Regions from separate parts of the Janthinobacterium sp. SUN026 genome, predicted to be linked through region 1. Evidence: predicted binding sites of a transcription regulator. Region 1 holds the regulator's gene; the other holds the start of a gene.
What was found. Region 1 encodes FNR, which switches genes on or off when oxygen is low (the NO sensors DNR and NnrR bind a similar motif). Its sites were predicted from a motif close to TTGATNNNNATCAA; they were not measured.

Region 2: a site for FNR is predicted at 1,431-1,444, ahead of paaA (1,2-phenylacetyl-CoA epoxidase subunit PaaA). Genes of this name have one in related genera too.

The regions. Positions count from the first base shown of each region.
Region 1 covers NZ_JAPQNU010000003.1:733,017-738,404, forward strand. The annotation lists gene OX459_RS18040 (response regulator) at 1-760, opposite strand, end outside; gene fnr (fumarate/nitrate reduction transcriptional regulator Fnr) at 1,010-1,768, shown strand; gene OX459_RS18050 (FixH family protein) at 1,893-2,417, opposite strand; gene ccoG (cytochrome c oxidase accessory protein CcoG) at 2,520-3,902, opposite strand; gene ccoP (cytochrome-c oxidase, cbb3-type subunit III) at 3,905-4,825, opposite strand; gene OX459_RS18065 (cbb3-type cytochrome c oxidase subunit 3) at 4,818-5,021, opposite strand; gene ccoO (cytochrome-c oxidase, cbb3-type subunit II) at 5,023-5,388, opposite strand, start outside.
Region 2 covers NZ_JAPQNU010000001.1:228,955-234,342, forward strand. The annotation lists gene OX459_RS01135 (hypothetical protein) at 1-222, shown strand, start outside; gene paaX (phenylacetic acid degradation operon negative regulatory protein PaaX) at 332-1,261, opposite strand; gene paaA (1,2-phenylacetyl-CoA epoxidase subunit PaaA) at 1,529-2,518, shown strand; gene paaB (1,2-phenylacetyl-CoA epoxidase subunit PaaB) at 2,545-2,829, shown strand; gene paaC (1,2-phenylacetyl-CoA epoxidase subunit PaaC) at 2,844-3,596, shown strand; gene paaD (1,2-phenylacetyl-CoA epoxidase subunit PaaD) at 3,596-4,123, shown strand; gene paaE (1,2-phenylacetyl-CoA epoxidase subunit PaaE) at 4,164-5,243, shown strand; gene paaG (2-(1,2-epoxy-1,2-dihydrophenyl)acetyl-CoA isomerase PaaG) at 5,294-5,388, shown strand, end outside.

The sequences.
Region 1 (5,388 bases):
CGGCCGTGATGCCGCGGCTGTTGGTGCTGACCATGCTGCCTTCGCCATCTTCCTTCAGCAGCTGGGTCGTCGTCAGGTTGGCGTTCGGCTTGCGCGGTTGCAGCAAGCGGCTGGTATCGGGGTGCAGCACGTAGCGCGGCACGGCGCCGCGCGTGAGGATGAAGTAATAGCCGTTCTTGCCGATCTTTTCCGAGCGCAGGCGGCCCAGCAGGTTGTCCTTGTACAGGCGCAGCACGCCGATCACCACGCCGGCCACCTGGCCATCGGCGGCCAGCACGGGCGCCACCATCTGCACGATGGGCATGCCGCTCGACTTGCCCAGCATCGGTTCGGTGATCATGGGCTGGCGCGTGCGCAGGACGGTCTGGAAATACTCGCGCTCGGCGACGTTGATGCCGGCGCGCCCCGCTACTTCCGGCATGTCGGCCACGACGGCGCCATGCGCGTCGAGCACCAGCACGTCATCGAACAGCACCAGCATCGAGCGGCGCGAATAGTATTCGCGCAATTGGGCGGGCCGGGCGATCAATTCCGGCGGTTGCTGCCTGGCCGTCAGGGTGACGATCTGCAGCAGCATGCCCAGCTTGTCGTCGAGCTCGGCGGCGGTGCGGGTGATCAGGGACGATTGCTGGCTCAGCAGGACTCGGGTGAAGTCGTCGCGCATGTGCTGCACCTGGATCATGGTGACCAGCGCGATCATGGCGATCGAGGTCAGGCTGGTGGCCAGCGCGACTTTTGCTTTAATGCCGAGAGGCTTCATGATTTCCTTTTCAGTACCGGGCGGCACAGGCGGCAGATAATGCTGTCAGGAATTTTCCTATCAATACCCCAGCTTGGCAAGCGCCACCGCGCAAATTGCCCGCCCCATACGGGCTTTTGACGATGTTGCCATATAATTAAAGGCTGGACGTCGTTTATTCGCCGAATTTACGGTGAAATTGGCATACGGCAACCCTGTATGCGGCTGTATGCAGTAAACTTGTTGTTGCATTTTCTAAAAGGTACCGACATGACTGAAGCGCTACTCACTCCAACCTTGCCCACCGTGAACGTGGAGGCGTTGCGTGCGCGATGCTCGACCTGCAGCATGCATCAATTGTGCCTGCCGATGGGCCTCGATGTGGGCGACATGGACAGGCTGGATCAGATCATCGGCCGCCGCCGCAAGATTGTGCGCGGCGCCTCGCTGTTCCGCATCGGCGACTCGTTCCAGAACCTGTATGCGATCCGCCTGGGGCATTTCAAGACGTACCAGATCAATCCGGGCGGCGAAGAGCAGGTGACGGGCTTCCAGATGGCGGGCGAACTGCTGGGCATGGACGCCATCAGCGCCGACCGCCACCACTGTAATGCGGTGGCGCTGGAAGACAGCGAAGTGTGTGAAATCCCGTTTTCCAGCCTGGAACAATTGCTGGGCAATATGCCGACCCTGCTGCGCCATTTCCACCGCATGATGAGCCAGGAAATCACGCGCGAGCAAAGCGTCATGCTGTTGCTGGGCAATATGCAGGCGACGCAGCGCTTTGCCGCCTTCATCGTCAACCTGGCGTCGCGCTATGAAGCGCGCGGCTATTCGGGCAGCAATTTCCAGCTGCGCATGTCGCGCGAGGAAATCGGCAACTACCTGGGCCTGACCATCGAGAGCGTCAGCCGCCTGCTGTCGAAGTTCAAGAAGGAAGGCTGGCTGCGCGTCTCCAACCGGGAAATTGAAATCCTGCAGCCGGCGAAATTGAAGGCGATTACGGCCGGCACGGACACCTGCAAGTAACAGCACCGTCAAAACCTGCTGCACGTCGCGCTTTGCGGCCTGCGATGCTCGCTGTGCTATAGCACAGCTGCGCTTCTCAACCACAAATCACTGCCGCTCGCTACGGTTTTCCCGGCGCTGTACGTTATAGCTCTTCATCCGCATGCAGCGCGATGCTGCGCTGCAGGGGCCAGGTCCAGATGCCGGACAGGCGCCACTCGCGTTTGTCGTTTTCCACCAGCACTTGCCAGCGGCTGCGCTCGAGCATCGGCAGCGCCACGGAAAAATTGCCGGCCGCGTCGGGCTGCACCAGCACCTTGATATCCTTTTCCGGCAGGGTCGCATGCGCCAGGTGCAGCTGCAAAGGCGCCTGATAGGCCTTGCCGAAGCTGTGCACGGAACCGGTCAGGCGCGCTTGCGCCACGTCATACGACAGGCGCGTATCCATCGCCAGGTCGCTGGCGATCGTGTCGCGCTTCAAATCCTGGTTGATCGCCTTGCCCTGCTTGTAATAATCGCCCACCACCAGCGCATCGGGCTGCGTAAACGCGATATAGCCCATGAAGCTGCCGACGACCACGGACAGGCCGGGGCCGATCATCAGCAGCCATGGCCAGCGGTGCTTGTACCACGGTGCAACGGGTGCTTGCAGTTTCAGACTGTCGGACATGATATTTCTCCTGTTTAATCAGCCAGTCCCCGCATGGGGACCGGCCTTCCTGCAACTTCGTGGCGGCGGCGAGGGCACCCGGTCCCCGTCCGCCTTTCCTTGTTAACGTGGCACGATGAATACCGCGCTTTCACGCACATGCAGCGATGGGTCGTCCAGCGATTGCAATTCGATCGCAATCTTGTTCGAGCCCTTCTCTCCCACGCCGTGCGGCACGCGCAGGCGGATGGGCCAACCCAGCGTTTCCGTCGGCTGCAAGGTCACTTCTTCGCGCGTCAGCAAGGTCAGGCCCGGCAAGCCGGAAGCGCTGATTTTGAAATGCTGGCTTTGCTCCGATGTGTTCATGATCTGCAGGCGGTAGACGTTTTCGATCATGCCGTCTTCCACTTCGCGTCCCATCGAACCGCGGTCGCGGATCACGTCCATTTTCAGGGGCGTGCGCAGGGCCAGCGAAGTACACACGGCGATGATGATCAGGGCCAGGATGGAAGTGTAGATCAAGACGCGCGGGCGCATGGCGCGCTGGCGTATCTGCTTCGAATTGAAGTTGTTTTCCATCGCATGGTCGGTACTGTAGCGTACCAGTCCCCGTGGCCGGTCGACCTTGTCCATCACGCTGTTGCAGGCATCGACGCAAGCGGCGCAACCGATGCATTCATACTGCAGGCCGTTACGGATATCGATGCCGGTCGGACACACCTGCACGCACAGGGTACAGTCGATGCAATCGCCCAGCTTGTCGTTGTTGCCGGCCTTCTTGCTCATGGCGCCACGTGGTTCGCCGCGCTTGGCATCGTAGGTGATGATCAGGGTGTCCTGGTCGAACATGGCGCTCTGGAAGCGCGCGTAGGGGCACATGTATTTGCACACCTGCTCGCGCAGCCAGCCCGCGTTGCCGTAGGTTGCCAGGCTGTAGAACAAGACCCAGAACCATTCCCAGGGACCGAAATTGAGCGTGGTCACCGACTGTGCCAATTCCTTGATCGGCGTGAAGTAGCCGACAAAGGTAAAGCCCGTCCACAGGGCGATGGCGCCCCATACCAGGTGCTTGGCCGTCTTCTTGAACGCCTTGCGCACGGAGGGGCCCTGCTTGTCGAGGGCCATGCGCGCGCTGCGCGTGCCCTCGATGCGGCGTTCGACCCACAGGAAAATTTCCGTGTATACCGTTTGCGGGCAAGAGAACCCGCACCACACCCGCCCGGCAATGGCCGTGACGAGGAACAACAAATACGCACAGATGATCAGCAGGGCCGCCAGATAGATGAAATCCTGGGGCCACAGCACGACGCCGAAAATGTAGAACTTGCGCGTGGTCAAATCGAACAGCAGGGCTTGCCTGCCATTCCAGGTCAACCACGGCAAGCCGTAGAACGCGAGCTGGGTAAGCCATACGCATACCCATCGCCAGGTAGCGTAGCGTCCTTTGGCCTCGCGAGGGTAGATTTGCTCGCGGGCCGCATACATCTTGATGACTTGAGGTTCCATTTTTACTTTGCGGGTGCCTGCGGATTCGACAGGCTCCAGACATACGCCGACAGCACGTGTACCTTGGATTCGCCGAGGAAATCGCTGAAGGCCGGCATGGTGTTGCTGCGTCCCTTGCGTACGGTTTCCATGATGGTGTCGGCGCTGCCGCCGTACAGCCAGGTCTTGTCTGTCAGGTTTGGCGCGCCGAGCATCTGGTTACCCTTGGCATCGGCGCCATGACAGGCCATGCAGGCGCCGAACTTGGCCTTGCCCAGCACGGACTTGACGGGATCCGAGGTCGAGCCGGACAGGCTCAGCACATAATGGGCCACGTTCTCGACATCCTTTTCGGAGCCCAAGGCGGCGCCCATCGGTGGCATTTGCCCATTGCGGCCGTGCATGATGGTGGTCTTGATGATGTCGGGTTCGCCGCCATACAGCCAGTCCTTGTCCGTCAGGTTGGGGAAGCCCTTGTTGCCGCGTGCATCCGAACCGTGGCATTGCGCGCAGTAGGTCAGGAACAGGCGCTGGCCGATGGCTTGCGCCTGCGGATCGGCGGCCACCGTCTTCAAGTCCTGGCTCAGGTACTTGTTGAACAGGGGACCGTAGTCGGCTTCCGCCTTCTTCAGCTCTTCCTCGTACTGGCCCGTCGATTTCCAGCCCAGGCTGCCGGCATAGTTGCCCAGGCCTGGATACAGGAACAGGTACGCCAGCGAGAAGACGATGGTGATGTAGAACAACCACATCCACCAGCGCGGCATCGGCGTATTGAGTTCCTTCAAGTCCTCGTCCCAGACGTGGCCCGTGGTGCCGTCAGCAGGGGCGCCCTCGACCACTTTGATTTTCGACTGCGAGTACAGCAGCACGCCGCAGCCGATGATGCCCAGCAGGGACAGCACGATGATGTAGATATTCCAGAAGCCATTGGTAAAGTCAGCCATGGTTATGCTCCTTCGCCAGGGTCATCTCGGCCTCGGCCGGATAGTCGAGCGCGTCGTCGGCGAACGGCAGGCGTGCCGCCGCGTCGAAGTCGCTGTTGCTGCGGCTGAACGTCCACCACAGGATGCCCACGAACGTCGTAAAGGAAACCACCGTCATGACGCTGCTGGCGCTGTCAAACAGGTTTTCGATTGCCATGCTAATTCCTTGTTTTGATTAATGTACCGAGGCCTTGCAGATAGGCGACCAGGGCGTCTTCTTCCGTCTTGTCCTGCAGCTGCGCGGGGCCGGCGGCGATCTCTTCATCGCTGTACGGCTGGCCCAGGCGTTTCAGGGCGCGCATCTTCGGCATGATGTCGTCAGGCACCAGCTTGGTCTTCGCCAGCCAGGGGTAGGACGGCATGTTCGATTCGGGCACCACGTCGCGCGGGTTGTTCAAGTGCGTGCGGTGCCATTCGTCGCTGTAGCGCGCGCCCACGCGGGCCAGGTCGGGCCCCGTGCGCTTGGAACCCCACTGGAACGGACGGTCGTAGACGAATTCGCCGGCGACCGAATAGTGGCCATA
Region 2 (5,388 bases), on a different contig from region 1:
CTGGAAAAGAAAATCAGCGCCCTCAGCGACGCCCTGGCGCACCTGGGCAAGGGCACGACCTTGCAGGAATTGCTGCGCATCATACGTTTCCCCGGCTATACGACGCCGGCCGAATTCACCTTCAACGTCGCCATCCTCGACACCATGCTGGTGCAGGCCAATGCGCTGGAAAAGCTGGGGCAGGATTTATTGGCAGGGGCAAAACAGGTGGTAGCAAAATAGTGAGCGCAGGCACTGACGTATTCCTGAATGCCTGAAAAATCGCCAGGGCCAGGGCCGCAGACAGTGCGAATGGACGCCCAGGCCCTGCAACATCGTCATGGACGTGTTGTCAGGTATTCAGGCCGCCAAAACGTTCGTAGAACCACGGCTCCACATCGGGCGCCTGCGCATCTTCGCGCCGCAAGGTGGCCAGGATATGTTCCTCGGCCGCCGCGTACGTGATGCGGTACAGGTCGCGGGCCAGCGCATACGCCTGCGTGCCGGGCCACGGTTCGGGCAGCAGTTCGACGGGCAGTTGCGGGTCGTGCAATTGCACGCGGCGGTAGGCGTGCGTCAGCAGCGAGCGGATGACGAACGCTTGCTCCGCATCGAACACGGGTGCTTCTTGCAGCAAGGTCAGCAGTGGTTGGAAACTGGCGATGAATTTTTGGTAGCCGGCCATGACTTCCGATAAATCCCAGCAGTCGCCCACCATGTCGCGCAGGGGACGCGTGCTGACGCCCGGCAATTCCGTGGTGTGGCAGACATATAGCTTGCCCTGCACTTCATTGCGCACGAGGATATCTTCCAGCGCCTCCGTATTGCTGGCAGGATGGCCAAAGATGCCAGGCGAGATCAAGCCATAGCCAGCCCACAATAATTCCTTGCGCAGCGCCCCCCGCTCGGCGGCGCCGATGCTGCCGGCCGGCCCGATCACCAGGGTCCAGCTGCCATCCCAGTGCACGACCAGCGGCGCATAGATGCGGCGATAGGCGCGCTCGAAGCGGGCCAGCGCCTCCGGGCGTATCGTATAGGCGCTGCGGCGGCCGTCGCGCTGCGAGCTGAGCCAGCCTTCCTGCGCCAGGCGGAACACGCTGGTGCGCAATAAACGGTCATTCACGCCAAACGGCGCCAGCAGTTCGATCAGGCTGCCCAGCCAGATGGCGCCGCCGCGCGGCACGATGGCGTCGCCAAAGATGGTCATCACCAGGGACTTCGAGCGCGGTGGGTCGCGTTCCAGGAAATCGGCTATCCATGCCGTGCAGCGGGTGTTCTTCATGTGGTTCCGGTCTGGCCGTGTTGCGGTCGGTTCAATAAAAGCAGCAGTTTACTTGGCTGCGCGGGTAGCGCGGCAATAATTTGCCGGAAGCGCTGGTGGCGCTCCGCAGTGTTTTCTCATAAGCAATATCATACGCACAAAAAAGCTGCACAAGATACGAATTTTTAAAATGATTCATATCAAGTGTATGCAAATCGTTTTTTGTATCGTATTATCTGTTCATCGCACCGCGTTGCTGCGCAAAATCAAAGACATGGGAGACAGATCATGTACGCACAAATGGTTGAAACCGGCCTCAAGAACGTCCGTTCCCTCGACGACATGGGTCAAGAAGAGCGCGCTTTCCAGGCACGCATCGACGAAGGCATCAAGATCGAGGCCAAGGACTGGATGCCGGACGCTTACCGCAAGACCCTGATCCGCCAGATTTCGCAGCACGCACACTCGGAAATCGTCGGCCAATTGCCTGAGGGCAACTGGGTCACGCGCGCGCCCACCCTGAAACGCAAGTCCATCCTGCTGGCGAAGATCCAGGATGAAGCGGGCCATGGCCTGTACCTGTATAGCGCCGCGGAAACCTTGGGCGTGTCGCGCGACGACTTGCTGGCCGCCTTGCATTCGGGCAAAGCCAAGTATTCCAGCATCTTTAACTATCCCACCCTGTCGTGGGCCGACATGGGCGCCATCGGCTGGCTGGTCGACGGCTCCGCCATCATCAACCAGATTCCCCTGTGCCGCTGCTCGTACGGCCCGTATGCGCGCGCCATGATCCGCGTCTGCAAGGAAGAATCGTTCCATGCGCGCCAGGGCTACGACATCATGATGTCGCTGTGCAAGGGCACGCCCGCGCAGAAAGCCATGGCACAGGATGCCTTGAACCGCTGGTGGTGGCCGTCGCTGATGATGTTCGGTCCATCGGACGCCGCTTCCGTCAACAGCGCCCAGTCGGCGCAATGGCGCATCAAGCTGTTCTCGAACGACGAATTGCGCCAGCGCATGGTCGACCAGACCGTGCCGCAAATCGAATACCTGGGCCTGACCGTGCCCGATCCCGACCTGAGGTTCAATGCGGAAACAGGCCACTATGAATTCGGCGAGATCGACTGGTCCGAGTTCAACAATGTCTTGAAGGGCAATGGCCCGTGCAACCGCGAACGCCTGCAAACGCGCGTGAAAGCGTATGAAGACGGCGAATGGTTCCGCGATGCCTTGGTCGCCTACGCCGACAAGCAAGCCGCTAGCAAAGCGGCAGCCTGAAAATATCTATAAAAGGGGATAGCAACATGAGCAAAGAATGGCCTTTGTGGGAAGTTTTCATCCGCAGCCAGCACGGCCTGGCGCACAAGCATGTGGGCAGCCTGCACGCTTCCGACGCCACCATGGCGGTCAACCATGCGCGCGATGTCTACACGCGCCGCAATGAAGGCGTGAGCATCTGGGTGGTGCGCGCGGCCGATATCGTCGCCAGCAGCCCCGGCGACAAGGGCGCTCTGTTCGAACCGTCGAACAGCAAGGTGTACCGCCATCCCACCTTCTTCCCGATGCCGGAAGAAGTCAAGAATCTGTGATGGGAGCGCCTGCAATGGATGACAAGGTCAATTACCTTCTGCGCCTGGGCGACAACGCCCTGATCCTCAGTCAGCAGCTGTCGCAGCTGTGCGGCAAGGGCCCGGCGCTGGAAGAGGACATGGCGTTGACCAACGTGGCGCTGGACTTGCTGGGCCAGACGCGTTTGTGGTTCAGCTATGCGGCCGAACTGGAAAACGCGGGCCGCGACGAGGACGACATCGCCTTTTTGCGCGACGCCCACGATTTCAAGAATTGCCTGCTGGTCGAGCAGCCGAACGGCAATTACGCCGACACGATGATGCGCCAGTTCTTCTTCGACAGCTGGCACTACTTCCAGCTGCTGGAACTGACGAAATCGACGGATGCGCGCATCGTCGAGGTGGCGCAAAAGTCGATCAAGGAAGTGACCTATCACTTGCGCCGCAGCGGCGATCTTGTCGTGCGCCTCGGCGACGGTACGGCGGACAGCCACGCGAAAACGCAGGCCGCCGCCGACAAGCTGTGGATGTACACGGGCGAGATGTTCAAGTACGACGCCATCGACCAGGCCATGGTCGCCGCCGGCATCGCACCGCCATCCGACATCCTGCGCCAGGCTTTCCTGGAACACGTGGCTGAGATCTTCGCCGAAGCGACGCTTGTCATGCCGGCGCCCGACGCCTGGATGCAAAAAGGCGGCAAGCAGGGCACGCACACGGAGCACCTGGGCTTTATCCTGGCCGAGATGCAGTTCCTGCAGCGCGCCTATCCCGGGGCGGAGTGGTAATGAACACTGCCGCGGCAGCGCTGGACGCCGCCCAGGTCTGGGCCTGGCTGGGCGACGTGCCGGACCCGGAAATCCCCGTCATTTCGGTGGTGGACCTGGGCATCGTGCGCGCCGTCGAAGTCACCGGCGACGACGCCTGTACCGTGACGATCACGCCCACGTATTCGGGTTGCCCTGCCATGCAGGTGATCGCCGACGCTGTCACGGATGCCTTGCGCAGCCATGGCGTGGACAAGGTGACGCTGGTGAACCAGCTGTCGCCCGCCTGGACGACGGACTGGATGAGCGAGACGGGCAAGGCCAAGCTGAAAGGCTATGGCATCGCCCCGCCGCAGCAGCAGGTGATCGACATCAGCGGTTTGCGTGGTGGCGTCAAGCGCCAGCCCATGCCGAAACTGGACGTGATCTGCCCGAACTGCGGTTCCACGCATACGCAGCTGACCAGCCAGTTCGGCTCCACGCCGTGCAAGGCCCTGTACAAATGCCTGGATTGCCGCGAACCGTTTGACTACTTCAAGTGCCACTAAAAAAATCAGGCACACGTTCCGAAGAAACTGGAGATGAAGCATGAGTAAATTTTATCCGCTGTGCGTGGCCAACGTGCGCAATGAAACGCGCGACACCATCGCCGTCACGTTCGACGTGCCAGCGGAACTGCAGCAGCAGTTCCGCTTCCAGCAGGGCCAGCACCTGACTCTGCGCGCCCATATCAATGCGGAAGACGTGCGCCGCTCGTATTCCATCTGTTCGGCGGTGCAGGATGGCACTCTGCGCGTAGCCATCAAGCGCACGCCGGGCGGCGCCTTTTCCACCTGGGCGAACGACACCCTGAAAGCCGGCGCCACCATTGAGGTGATGCCGCCGATGGGTCACTTCAACGTGCCGCTCGACTGCGTCAACCGCAAGCACTACCTGGCGTTCGCGGCCGGCAGCGGCATCACGCCCATCCTCTCCATCATCAAGACGACACTGCTGACGGAACCTCTGAGCCGCTTCACCCTGTTCTACGGCAACCGCGCCTCGTCGTCCGTCATCTTCAAGGAAGAATTGACGGACTTGAAGGATGTGTACCTGGAGCGTTTGAACCTGGTCTACGTGATGAGCCGCGAACAGCAGGACATCGAACTGTTCAACGGCCGCATCACGCAGGAAAAATGTGAGCAATTCCTGCAGCACTGGATCAAGATCGAAGACTACGACAACGCCTTCATCTGCGGCCCGGAAGACATGATGCTGGGCGTCTCCGCAGCCTTGCAGGCAGCCGGCATGCCCAAGCAGAATATCAAGATCGAGCTGTTCGCCGCCAGCATCCCGAAAAACGCCCACAAGCCGCGCGCCCAGCTGGCTGCGGACGCCGTGCAGGAAACGGAAGTGACCGTCATCCTAGATGGCAACCACACCACCTTCACGATGGACAAGGACAAGGAATCCATCCTCGACGCGGGCCTGCGTCAGGGCATCGATATGCGCTACTCGTGCAAGGGGGGCGTGTGCTCGACCTGCCGCTGCAAGATCCTCGACGGCAAGGTTGAAATGGACGTCAACTACGCGCTGGAAGACTATGAAGTGGCGCGCGGCTTCATCCTCAGTTGCCAGAGTTTCCCTCTCACAGACAAGGTCGTGGTCGACTTCGACCAGGCTGAATAAGCCGGTGCAGGGCACGGGCCCTGCCTTACCTATTACACAAGCGAGACGCCATGACCTACCAAAACATCCTCTTCACCATCGAGCAGGGCATCGCCACGCTCACCCTGAACCGTCCCGAAAAACTCAATAGTTTTACGCAAGCCAT